Regions from separate parts of the Ferrimonas sp. YFM genome, predicted to be linked through region 3. Evidence: predicted binding sites of a transcription regulator. Region 3 holds the regulator's gene; each other region holds the start of a gene.
The links. Region 3 encodes sigma-54, which starts transcription at its own class of promoters, with help from an activator protein. Its sites were predicted from a motif close to GTTGGCACGNNNNTNGNNT; they were not measured.
Positions count from the first base shown of each region.

Region 1: the regulator sigma-54 is predicted to act here: its motif matches at 1,577-1,595, upstream of QUE41_RS14590 (HAD-IIB family hydrolase).
Region 2: the regulator sigma-54 is predicted to act here: its motif matches at 1,069-1,087, upstream of QUE41_RS17050 (DUF3192 domain-containing protein).
Region 4: the regulator sigma-54 is predicted to act here: its motif matches at 1,717-1,735, upstream of fliD (flagellar filament capping protein FliD).

Region 1 is NZ_AP027368.1:3,110,029-3,113,223, reverse strand. It holds gene QUE41_RS14600 (hypothetical protein) at 1-161, shown strand, start outside; gene QUE41_RS14595 (DUF7281 domain-containing protein) at 232-1,080, shown strand; gene QUE41_RS14590 (HAD-IIB family hydrolase) at 1,634-2,494, shown strand; gene QUE41_RS14585 (glycosyltransferase family protein) at 2,600-3,195, shown strand, end outside.
Region 2 is NZ_AP027368.1:3,695,392-3,698,586, reverse strand. It holds gene QUE41_RS17060 (Zn-ribbon-containing protein) at 1-604, opposite strand, end outside; gene QUE41_RS17055 (hypothetical protein) at 695-946, opposite strand; gene QUE41_RS17050 (DUF3192 domain-containing protein) at 1,127-1,513, shown strand; gene QUE41_RS17045 (DUF2789 family protein) at 1,564-1,797, opposite strand; gene QUE41_RS17040 (GNAT family N-acetyltransferase) at 1,947-2,591, shown strand.
Region 3 is NZ_AP027368.1:4,202,913-4,206,107, reverse strand. It holds gene ptsN (PTS IIA-like nitrogen regulatory protein PtsN) at 1-356, opposite strand, end outside; gene hpf (ribosome hibernation promoting factor) at 359-646, opposite strand; gene QUE41_RS19455 (RNA polymerase factor sigma-54) at 670-2,121, opposite strand; gene lptB (LPS export ABC transporter ATP-binding protein) at 2,189-2,920, opposite strand; gene lptA (lipopolysaccharide transport periplasmic protein LptA) at 2,917-3,195, opposite strand, start outside.
Region 4 is NZ_AP027368.1:3,022,501-3,025,695, reverse strand. It holds gene flgL (flagellar hook-associated protein FlgL) at 1-170, shown strand, start outside; gene QUE41_RS14165 (hypothetical protein) at 174-1,193, shown strand; gene QUE41_RS14160 (hypothetical protein) at 1,187-1,381, opposite strand; gene fliD (flagellar filament capping protein FliD) at 1,766-3,118, shown strand; gene fliS (flagellar export chaperone FliS) at 3,130-3,195, shown strand, end outside.

The DNA.
Region 1 (3,195 bases), 1.1 Mb from region 3:
ATGAAATTGATCCTCAGCTGTGGATTGAGCTGGTGTTCGGCTACTACTGCAAGCTGGCGCCCCAGCAGCAGAGCATCATCGCCCTGGAGATGGAGGAGCAGCTGGTGCCCGGCACCAACAACAACTTCACCTACAGCGACGTGACCATCAAGGTGGCTTGACGTGACTTTCAGCGTTAAGGAGAGAATCACTCTATCTAAATGGTTCCTGCGTCCGTGGCAGGAGAGAAGAGTGGCCTTTGGCGTCTTGGCGAGTCGATTGCATCGAGACTACGGTTTTGGTGAGCTGCAGGGCGATGGCCGCGCCCGGGCGAAACTCTATATCAGCCGGGACCATTTGAGTGCCTTGCGCGACGAGCTGATGCGAGATGGCTTTGGTGATCCCTGCCAGGGCGACTTCATCACCGAGGCGGACAGTCGCAATAATTTTGCATTGAGCCGCAATGACGAGAAGAGTGGTGCCAGGGCCGTGGGCGAGGAGTTGGTGTTGTGTCGCCCTCTGTCCCATTGGCATATCGATGGCGCGGCCACGCCGCTGCCGCCCTTTGAACAGGCCGGTCAGCAGGTCAATTGGCGCTCACTTCTCCAGATGGGCGACCGTTTGGGTCACACCCATCTGGTGCTGGTAGAGAACCTGGCGCTGATGACGGAGCTGACTCGCCTGAAGCTGCCTGAATGTTTGCACAATGCGCTGTTTCTCTATCGGGGAGACGCGTCCGCCGACAAGCAGACCAACGCCGCCTATCAGTGCTTTCGGGCCTTTAAGGGCAGGTTGCCTTTAGTCTATTTCGGTGATTTCGATCCAGCCGGGTTGGACATCGGCCTGTCCAGTGGTGCCGAGCAATTGTTGCTGCCAGCCCCAGAGCAGTGGCAGACCCTTCTGTCCCCTGACTGGCAGGGCATTGAGGGACCCGAGCTACGCTGGTTTGCTCAGGAGGCCCAAGCTCGTCGCCTGTTTACATCTGGGCTGCCAGGGCCATTATTGAGCGCATTGATGGTAATGGACTGGCACAAACAGACACGCACCCAGGAACATCTGTTGGGTCACCAAGTCCCCCTGGAGTTGGTGGACCTGAGCTAACTCCAGCCGCCCTTTCTGTCATTGGGGCGAAGGGAGCAACCCAGCGTTTTAGCTGTCGGCCTTATACGCCGCTGCAGACTCGCAAGCAACCGGCTCAATACGCTATGGCTTCCCTTAGCACAGCCATGCCGGCGAACGCCGGTACCCACTGTCTTCGGCTTCGGTCTTGACCGTCCTAGCCTTTACTCGCAGCTGCAGGCTCGCAAGCAGCCGGCTCAATTCCCTATGGCCTCCCTTAGTACAGTCATGCCGGAGGGCGCCGGTATCCAGCGTCTTCGCTTTTGACCTTGACCGTCCTCGTCTTTACCTGTCCTTGCCGACTCCTAAGGAGCCGGTTCAATCCCCTATGGCTTCCCTTAGCACAGTCATGCCGGCGCACGCCGGTATCCAGTGACTTTGGTTTTACCTGAGCGTCACTGTGGCGCACGCCGCTATCCAGAGTCTTTAAGCCCGCTCCTCGTTCCCAACCCCACGATCACTTTTTCCACAATCCCACGTTGGGCCAATCCTTGCTTAGCTATACTCATCCTCTGCTGAGCTAAGGAGCACACGGATGGCCCAATCACCCAAACTGCTGGTGATCACCGATCTCGACGGGACCCTGCTGGATCACCACAACTACAGCTTTCAGGCTGCCGCGCCCGCCCTGGAGCGGCTGGAGAGCCTGGGCATTCCCGTCATCCTCAACACCAGCAAGACTGCCGCCGAGCTGGCGCCATTGCGGGCGCAATTGAACAATCACGCTCCTTATGTGGTGGAGAACGGCGCCGCATTGTTCTGGCCCCCGGACGTGGACCTGCATCAGGCCATGGACGAGCACCACTCTGGTGCAGCGCCCGGTTATCGCATGCAAGCTTTTGGTGCAAATCGGGCGCAAATTCTCTCCGCCCTGGCGCAAATTCGCCGGGATACCGGGCTCAAACTGGAAGGCTTCGCCGACTGGGATGTCCCCACCCTGATGGACCTCACCGGCCTGGATGGCGACAGCGCCGCACAGGCCCTGGACAGGCAGTTTTCCGAACCCCTGTTGTGGCAGGGCAGTAATGCCGATCTGAAGACCCTCAGGCGGGCGGTGGAGGGCTATGGGCTCAAACTGCTGATGGGTGGGCGTTTCCTTCACGTAGTTGGGCACAGCGACAAGGGCTGTTGTCTGGCACCGCTGCGACAAGCCTACGCCCACCACTGGGCCATGGAAGGGGGCGAATTGCCCAAGGTGATCGCCCTGGGGGATGGCGACAACGATGTGGCCATGCTGGAGCTGGCGGATCTCCCGGTGCTGGTGCGCTCGCCGGTCAATCCGCCCCCTAGCCTCAGCGACGCCACCCGGGCGGTTACCCAGGTGACCGAACGCTGTGGCCCAGAGGGGTGGAACGACACCATTAACCTGCTGCTGGACCAGTACCGGCTCCCCTGAGCCTCGGCCCCGAAAGGCGCTGGCATCACACTTGCTAAGTGAGGGATAGAGGCAATGTGTCCAGCGGACCAGAGCATTGATTGGGAAAGGCTAAGGGAGAGAACCATGGGCGATTTTTATCAGAACGGCATCATCACCACCCTGCACAATCTGACCGACCGCGACATCAATGACCTGGAGACCGAACTGACCCAGTTCAGCAAATCCCGCCCCAGCGAGCTACAGGGGCCGGCCCTGGATAACATCGTCCAGGAGCTGACCCAGGTGCCCTATCTGGAGGAGATCGTCATTGGCCTGGACCGGGCCGACCGCGACCAGTATCAGCACGCCCTGGAGTTCTTTAACCGCCTGCCCCAGAGCCACAGGGTGCTGTGGAACGACGGCCCCAGATTGCGGGCCATCGATGAGAAGCTCAAGGCCGAAGGGCTGGCGCCTACCGAGATGGGCAAGGGGCGCAACGTCTGGTACTGCCTGGGCTATGTGCTGGCCCGGGGCAAAACCGAATCCGTGGCCCTGCACGACTGCGACATCCTCACCTACGACCGCAGCATGCTGGCCAGGCTGATCTATCCGGTGGCCAACCCCACCTTCAACTACGAGTTCTGCAAGGGGTTCTACGCCCGGGTGGCTGAGGGCAAGATGAACGGTCGGGTGACCCGCTTGCTGGTCACTCCGCTGCTGCGCTCCCTCAAGAAGATTCT
Region 2 (3,195 bases), 510 kb from region 3:
TGGGGACCTGGGTCAGATACTCGAGGCGACCTCGTAGATCCCAGCCCCGACGGAACAGGGCGCTGTTGACGCTGGTGATCTCATCCAGGGCGGCGAACTCCACGGCGCCGCTGCCGGCCATCTGCAGTTCATCACAGGCCTGCCATTCACTCTGCCACTTGATCAGCGCCTTGTGGTCGCCGTTGAAGGTGGCGGGCAGCCGGTACAGGGGCACGGGCATCATGGTCTCGCCGTCCCTCAGTGGCGAGCAGGTGTGCACATAGGTGGTGTACAGCAGTTGCCAGTTGCTGGGCAGCACCGGGGAGCTGGCTTCACTGTTGATGTCCCGGCCCAACACCTTGAGCCGGGGACGGGTCAGTTTGGCCTCTGCCAGCAGGTCGATGCGCCTTTGGGCCCAGTCGGAGTGAAACCTTGGGTGCAGGCTCTCCTCTTCCGGGCACAGGGCGCGCAGCCTGAACTCGGCGTCGTGCTGCATCACCGGAAACTCTTTCCCCAGAATCTGGCCATTGGCCCGCCACGCTTCCACCAGTTGATTGATGGCGTACTCCACCTGAGAGAGGGTGGTGTCGGCAAAGCACTCAAAGCGAAGTTCAACCAGATACATAGGGGGCTCCAATACAGTCAGGCGGGCAATTATAGCGACCGGACCAAGGGGAGCAAGGGGATGACTCTCCCGTTATGACCTGGAGGGGCGTCAGCCCAGTTTGGACTCCAGCGCGGCAAGCCGGGCAGTCAGCTCCTGCACCTGGCGTTCCAGCTGGCTGAGGCGATCCTCCTCAGCGGGGGGCGGCTGCGGTGATTCAGGCACCTGCGCCAGAACGCCTTCGGGATCCGCCTGGTAAGCCTTGATCGCCTGGATCAGCGCCGGCATGGGGTGACGCCCTGTGGCGGCGGCCTTCAGCTTGGCCAGGGTGACCTCCTGCCCCTGACGGTGCAGTTTGGCCAAGGCGAGAAGAATGTCTTGGTTCATGTTGATAAAAAGTAGTGAGATTTACCAACAGTGTGGCGCAAATCCTAAAACTGACACAAGGAATATATTTAAATTATTGAAAGTTAACGGTTTTAACTTTTGGCAAACCTCTTGCTATTCCTTAGCCGTTATCGAATTTGACAAGGAGAACGAAGAATGAAGAACCAACTGATGCTGCCTGCCGCCATTGCCCTGACTCTGAGCCTGTCCGGATGTGTTGTTGCCGTTGGCGGCGACGGCTGGGAGGGCGACTCCTGGGATGGCGATAGCCACAGCTCCTGGGAGGAGGTGGAGAAGCGCAATCGGGAGAGGCTGTCCCAGCTGAGCCCCGGCATGAGTGTGGATCAGGTGGTGGCGCTGATGGGCACCGCCGAGTTTAATGAGTTTTACCGTGAAGAGAGCAAAGAGGTTCAGGTGCTGTTCTATCGAACCCACCGCACCAAGGGTGACGGCAAGACCTCTAAGGACGAGTGCACCCCGGTGGTGTTCGAGGGAGGCAAGGTGGTGGGCTGGGGCAACAAGGCCTACAGCAACTCCATCTAAGGGGGAGGCAGAGAATCAGAAACGCCGGCCTTGCCGGCGTTTTTTTGTCTCTAGTTTTTGTGCAGCAGGGTGTCCAGTTGATCGATCACTTCACTCCACTCTCCGTCGCTGCTGCGTCCCTCCCTAAGAAAGTCGGCCTGCGCCTGGGTCCAGAAGCCTGCAGCTTCGATGGGGGTGTCGGCGTCGAGATGATAGCCCTGAATAAAGTGGGAGACGGAAACTGGATCACTGGCCATGCCCAGCTGGTCGAACAGGTTGTTCAGATTGGCTTTGGTGGTGTCCATAACTGCATCCTTTCCATTGAAGAATCACCTTGAGTGTAGTCTCAAAGCTGAGCCTTGGCCGGGCCTTAAACCAATGGTCGGGGTACACTGGAAAAAGATCTTGTGTTATCAAGGTGTATCCAGAGAGAGTTGAACGCAGGAGAGAGAGTATGGGCCAAGGGCAGAGCGCTGAGATCAAGGCCAGCTACCTGACGGCTGAAGAGCTGAGGGTTGCGGCTTCGTTGCTCTACAACGCCTACCACGATGACCTGTTTTTTCAGCAGGCTTTCGGCCGGCAGGGCTATGGCCAGAAGCTCCGGGCTGCGTTGCGTGAGGAGCTGGCGGAGCTGTGGCAGCACAAACAGAAGCTGGTGGGTTTTTATCAGGAGGATGTCCTGGTGGCGGTCGCCTGTATCGTCGACAAGGAGTACCCGCAAGGGGAGAGCCGTTACTGGTATTGGCGACTGAAGATGGCTTTGGGCACAGGCTGGAGCCCTACCCGTCACTGGATGGAGCGGGAAGATGAGCTCAAGGGGATGTTGCCCGGGGACGATTACTGGTTGTTGCAGTTGATTGCCGTCCATCCCCAGCATCAGAATCAGGGGATCGGTGGCCAGGTTCTGGCCTCTTTGCTGCAACTGTTGTCTGAGAGTGACTCGCAGGGATTGGCGGTGTTTGTGTCCCAGCCCCAGCATGAACAGTTGTTTGCCCGAAAGGGGTTCAAGTCCATGGAAAAGGTGACATTGGGCGACGTTACCGGTCAATTAATGTACTTCGATGCGGCCGATCGGGATGGTGTGGCTCAATCGGTCTGATGGATTTTGTGCGAGATCTCTTACAAGCCTGTAGGAAAATGGTGGGTCTTTTGGCAGGTCCAATCTCGTTATCAAAATCCAAGTAATTGATTGTAAGGAATAAAGGCTAATTACAACCCTCGAATCGACCAATAATCCACCAGCCATTGATTTGGTCCCCTATCTTGTTTGTTTCTGTGATCTGAGTAGACTTTAAGGTGTGCCAAGGGAACAGGCTTCTAAACCGACTTGGAGATGCGTGACAGGGAGTCGCCATTTAAGAGACGGTTTGGGCGAACCGGACAGACATCACTAGGATGGTGAGACTTGAAAGGGGAGCCGCTCTGCCAGGATTGCAGAATCCCAAGGAAGGTACAGGACACCTCCAGGACGGAGATGCGTTCGATAACAGGATGTTATCGTGTTAAGGAGAACAGTACAGCAATGTACAGGGATGCTGAAGGATCAGCACAGGGAAGATCGCAGGAAGCGAGTGGTACGCAAGGATGATGCAGGGAGCACGAATTATAGCGGGATTGCTTAGCGTGTAATATCTAGGGGCGCACTCTGTGCGCCCCGTTCTATTTGTGGTTTCAAAAAGTATCGCCCCGGGGTCAGAGATTCT
Region 3 (3,195 bases):
GCGGCCAGAGTGGCCAGGTGCTCCTGTACGGCGTCCTCGGGGACAAACAGGGCAAACAGCAGGTCCACTGGCTTGCCATCGATGGCGTCGAAGGGGATCGCTTCGTCGCACTTGATGAACACGGCGATGGGGCGCTCGATGTTCGCCAGCCGGCCATGGGGCAGGGCGATTCCCTTGCCGATGCCGGTGCTGCCCATCCTCTCCCTGGCCAGCAGGCTTTCGAACAGCTGCTGGGGGTTGAGACTGCCGTGATGCTCGCCCGCCAGTTGGGAGATCATCTCCAGGGCGCGCTTTTTGCTAAGGCCCGGAGCGGCGATGGTGGCGCACTCCGGGCTGAGTAACGTGGTTATGTCCATGATTAATGGCGTGAAATTTTCTCTTTATGCTTGATAACCTGACGGTCCAGCTTGTCGATCAGGCCGTCGATGGCAGCGTACATGTTGTCGTGGTGGTGGGTCGCGTACACTTCGCGGCCACTCAGGTTCAGTTTGGCTTCGGCGGTTTGCTGTGCTTTCTCCACATTCAGCACCACGTAGACATTGGAGATATGGTCAAAGTGGCGCTCCAGCTTGTCGAACTTGGTGTGCACATAATCTCTCAGAGCGGTTGTGATCTCGACGTGATGACCGGTCAGATTGATTTGCATATAGGTTCCTCCTTTTTTGCTGGTTACAGCTGTTTCCGCTGATTGGATGGAGCTATGCCCAGGGCTTCCCTGTACTTGGCGATGGTCCGTCTCGCCACCTTGATTCCCTGTTCTGCCAGCAGCTCCGCCATTTTGCTGTCACTGAGAGGTTTTTTAGGATTCTCAGCAGCAACCAATTTTTTAATTAAAGCACGAATTGCCGTGGATGAGCACTCGCCGCCACTGTCGGTGCTGACGTGGCTGGAAAAGAAGTATTTCAGCTCGAAGATGCCACGGGGCGTATGCATGTATTTCTGGGTGGTCACCCGGGAGATAGTGGACTCGTGCATGTCCACCGCTTCCGCCACATCGTTGAGCACCATGGGCTTCATCGCCTCGTCACCATACTCCAGGAAGCCTTGCTGGAACTGGACGATGCAGTTGGCCACCTTGAGCAGGGTGTCGTTGCGGCTCTCCAGGCTCTTCAGGAACCACTTGGCTTCCTGCAGGTGACCGCGAACGAATTGGCTGTCTGCCTGATTGCGGCTGTTGCGGCTCAGGGCCGCATACTGTTCGTTGATGCGGATCTTGGGCATGGTGTCCGGATTGAGTTCCACTACCCAGCGCCCCTTGCGCTTGGAGACCGCCACATCGGGAATCACGTACTGGTCGTTATCGCTGACCAGGGCGCTGCCGGGACGCGGGTTGAGGGTCTGGATCAGCTCCATCGCCTCTTTGAGCTCCTCCTCCTTGAGGCGGGTCTTGCGCATCAGGCCGCGGAAGTCGCGATTGGCCAGCAGATCCATGTGCTCCTGGATCAGCATCCTGGCCTCTGCCAGCCAGGGGGTTCCCCCATCAAACTGACTCAGTTGCACCAGCAGGCACTCGGCCAGATCCCGGGCACAGACGCCCACAGGATCGAATCGTTGCACCCGCTTGAGCACCGCTTCCACCTCGTCCAGCTCCACCTCATCGTCGCCCATGGCTTCGAGAATGTCTTCGGCGGTCTGGGTCAGGTAGCCGCGTTCGTCGGTGGCATCAATGATGGCCACCGCGATGGCGCGGTCGGTATCGGACATGGGGGTCAGTTCCATCTGCCACAGCAGATGGCTTTGAAGGCTGTCGCCGGTGCTGCCCTGAAAGGGCATGTCGTCTTCCCGGCTGGACATGGGGGCCGGGGAGGAGGTGTAGTATTCGTCCCAGGAGGTGTCGACCTGAAGGTCATCGGGCATGTCGGTCTGACTCAGGGCCTCGCTGGTGTCCAGGCTGGCGGCTTCCGGAGCGGGCTCCAACTCATCCCGGGTGGCGGTGTCCGGGGTGTCGGGGACGGCTGGGCTGAGATCCTCCTCGACCTCAAGCAGGGGGTTGGCATCCAGAGCCTCCTGAATCTCCTGTTGGAGATCCAGCGTCGACAGTTGCAGCAGGCGAATGGCCTGTTGCAACTGCGGGGTCATGGTGAGCTGCTGTCCCAGCTTTAGCTGTAGAGAAGTCTTCATTTACAACAACCTGTCCTTATTCCTTCTTGTTATTTCCGGTTGTATTCCTGGTCGGGAGTTCAAATTACTATAGCTTGAACTGGTCGCCCAAGTATACCGAGCGCACCAGCTTGTTCTCTAGGATGGCGGCGGGTTCACCCTGGGCGATCAGCTCGCCGTGGCTGACGATGTAGGCGTGTTCACAGACGTCCAGAGTCTCCCGAACATTGTGGTCGGTGATCAGTACGCCCAGGCCGCGATCTCTCAGGTGCTGGATGATCTTCTTGATGTCGATCACCGAGATGGGGTCGACGCCGGCGAAGGGCTCGTCCAGCAGGATGAACTTGGGATCGGCAGCCAGGGCCCGGGCGATCTCTACCCGGCGGCGCTCGCCGCCGGACAGGCTCATTCCCAGGCTGTCGCGGATGTGGGTGATGTTGAACTCCTCCAGAAGCTGTTCCAGCTTCTCTACCCGCTGGGACTGGCTCAGGCCCTTGCGGGTCTGCAGCACCGCCATCAGGTTGTCGTACACCGACAGCTTGCGGAAGATGGAGGATTCCTGAGGCAGGTAGCCAATCCCCTTGCGGGCACGGCTGTGCATCGGCAGCAGGGTGATCTCCTCGCCGTCAATGAGGATCCGGCCCCGGTCGTTCTGCACCAGGCCCACCACCATGTAGAAGGTGGTGGTCTTGCCGGCGCCGTTGGGGCCCAGCAGGCCGACGATCTGGCCGGTGCTGACCTCAAGGCCAACGTTCTTGACCACTTCCCGGCCCTTGTAGGCCTTGGCCAGTTTCTCTGCGGTCAGGGTTGAGCGGGTCATTGCTGCTTCTCACCCTCTTTCTTTTCCTTGGGCTCGGCCAGGGATTTGAGATCGGTTTCTGCAGGCTGGAAGATGGTGGTGATCTGCTCATCCTTGTTGCCTTCGGCCACCAGCATCTGCTTCTCCAGGTCGTACTGGATGGTGTCGCCCTGGACCAGGCTGCCGGACTGGCGCATCTCCGCTTTCCCCTTCAGGGTCAGGATGCGCTTCTGGATGTCGTAGCGAATTTCGGCGGCTTCGGCCTGGGCCAGCTTGCCGTTCTCCATCATCTGTTG
Region 4 (3,195 bases), 1.2 Mb from region 3:
AAACCTCTCACCAGGACATGATGCTGTTCAACAAGCAACTGGTGGGTGAGGTGGAGGGGCTGGATTACGCCGAGGCACAGAGCCGTTACCAGAGCTCCCTGGTGGCCCTGCAGGTGACCCAGGAGAGCTTCGTCAAGATCAGCCAGCTCTCCCTGTTCAACGAGATGTAACCCATGCTCTCAGCCATCCGCGACACTCAGATCTCCCCCCTGTCTCACCAGCCCAGGCTCAATGGCCTGGGCAGTGCGCCGACGGTCAATGGCGCCACGGAGCAGCGTCCTGTTCCGGCGACGCCGCTCTCCAGGCACAGGCTGCTGTGCTATGACCGCTGGGAACGGATCAGTCGTGGTCATCATCAGGTGCTCTACGCCCAGGCGGCGGAGGAGACCTTGATGCAGCAGTGGCGCCGAGCCCGTAAGCTGCATCAGCTGATGTCCCGGGCCCTGTCTCAGGGCGTCCTGGAACAGACGGACGAGATGGAGCGCCTCAGGCGGCAGATGCTGGCTCGCCGTGGCAGCTTCGCTGGTCATCCATTGCTGGACCACAGGCTGGAGCCTGTGGCCGAGCGCGGGGCCTCCTCTCCCAGGCTGTGCCTGCTCAAGTCTGTGGACCTGCTCAGCGCCAGGCCCAGGGCAGAGACCATCGATCTGCGCATCGGCGATCTGTGGTTACAACTGCCTCTGCCCGCCCAGGGCACGCCCCAGGGGCAACTGGCGGTGGTGCAGCGGGCCCTGTCCCAGTGCGGCATCGAAGCCAGTCTGGTGGAGGGGCAGCTGCAGTTTGCCCTGCCTGAGGTGCTGTGGCAGCGTCTCGATGGTCACTGGTGGATGCGAGGCCAGGGACAGAGGCTGCCGGCTGGGGAGCTGCGGGGCATCAAGCTGATAGAGCTGCATCACTGGCAGGACCCCAGGGGTTGGATTTTCAATGAACTGCAGGGAATCAAAGAGTCTCTGCCCAGGGTTCAGGGAGTGGTGGCCAAGCTGGCCCGCATGCTCAAGCAGATGCGCCATGCTCTGGAATTGGCGTCGGAGCGGCTATTGGGGGAAAAAGGGGGATTGCAGCTTCAGGAGCTGCCTCAGCAACTGGAGTCTCTGGCTCAACTGCTGCAGCCTCAGGGGTTTGGCCGCCGGATGCAGAACCTGATGGCCCAGGCCAACACCAGCCGCAACCAGACCCAGGCGCTGCTTTACTGAAACTGACGGCGGAACTCGTCGCACTCCTGCTGGTTGACCATACCACTGCTCTTGAGTTGCTCGAGATGGCTTTCCAGCCTGCTCAGGTGCTCGTCGGTCAGCGGGGCCAGACCTTTGCCCAGCTTGAGATGACGGTAGAGCAGTCCGCCCCCTAGGGCAGCCAGCAGCAGTATCACTATGGTGGTCATGGGTGTCACTCTCTTTGGCGGTATTACGGCGTCGAAACTTTGCACATTCTCTCACGTCGCACGGCCACAAATCAATCAAAAACCTCTTTAAATTCATTGCCTAAGCTTGATCTTGAGGATCCTTTCTGATCCCCGGGCGGATCCAGGATCGCCCCGACTTTTTTCCCCTTTGGCTGTTTAAGTTTGCCCGTGTCGGGGTCGCCCTTTGAATCAGGTGGACCCAGCGGGGGACAGGGCGGAAGAGTCGCTTCCCTTCCGCTGCCGTCCCGATGAGAGGTGGGGGGAGAACTTCCGCCACCACTAACGTAAGCATAAGAATTGTAAAGAGAATCTTAGCTGGCATGAAATTAGCATTCCGTTGGGTTCTATCTTGAGGAGACGCGCATGATTTCCGGAATGTCGGCGGCACAGTGGGCCGAGCAGTTGGTGGCTGTAGAGCGCAGTGGCAAGGATCAGCTCTACAGCACCAGGAAGAGCGATTACCAGGCCGAGCTTGATGCTTACAAGCTGCTGGAGTCGTCCCTGAAGCAGATGACGGCGGATCTGGATGCCCTGGGCGACGATGCCTTCAACGCCAAGAGCGGCACCATCAGCGATGAGAGCATCGCCAAGGTGACCGTGGCGGCCGATGCTCCGGCGGGCAACTACAACCTCAAGGTAAACCAGCTGGCTCAGGCCAATCAGAAATCAGCCAGCTTTGCCTCCGAAGATGCGCTGATCCCCACCAGCGGGATCTTCGAGCTGGAGGTGAACGGTGAGGTGCTGACCATCGACTTCTCGGTGATCAACCCCTCAGGCACCGGCACAGTCTCCGGCCTGAGAGATTACATCAATGACAATGCCGCAGATCTTGGGGTGCAGGCCTCTCTGATGCGCAAAGGGGATGGCAGTGTCGAGTTGCTGCTCACCGCCAAGGAAGCGGGTACCGCCAACCAGATTCAGATTAACCAGGACGATGGTGGTTTTGGCTTCACCGACCTGGTTGCCGCTCAGGACGCCCAGTTTGAGCTCAACGGCGTGGCGATCACCAGTGCCACCAACTACGTGGAGAAGGTGATTGATGGCGTTGATCTGGAACTGACCGAGGCCCACAAGGCCGGGGAGTCCAGCACCATCAGTGTCGGGTATGACACCGACAAGACCCTGGATTCGGTGAAGGATTTCGTCTCCTCCTACAACAAGCTGATGAGTGAGATCACCGGCCTGACCCAGAGCCTGGGCAGCAGTGTCGAGGTGGAGTCCGACATCGGCAAGGAGGATGACGAGGACAAGGAGGAAGCCAAGAAGATTGAGGAGGACCAGCTTGGGGTGCTCAAGGGAGATTCCAGCATCCGCATGCTGAAAAACCGCCTCAACAATGCGCTGTTCCCCGCCTCGGACAATGGCATGCGCCTCTCCGACATCGGCATCGAACTGGATCGCAACGGCAAGATGAAGCTGGACGAAGAGAAGCTGGAAAAGGCGCTCAAGAGCGATTCCGCCAAGGTGCAGGAGATGTTCACCTCCACCAATGGGTACGTCAACCGCCTGGACGGCATCATCGACCCCTTCACCGAGCGCAACGGCTTCATCGACACCAAACAGGACAACCTCGACTCGCGGATGGAGCGACTCGAAGACGACATGACGCGGCACGATTACCAGATGCAGCAAGCCTATCAACGTTATCTGGCGCAGTTCACCGCCATGGAGCAGTACATCAACTCCATGAACGCCAGCGCCGGATTGTTCTACTGACGGAAGATCACATGTTACAGGAACAGGACCCATTCAACGCCTATAAGCAGACCTCCCTGGATGCCCGGGCGGCCGCC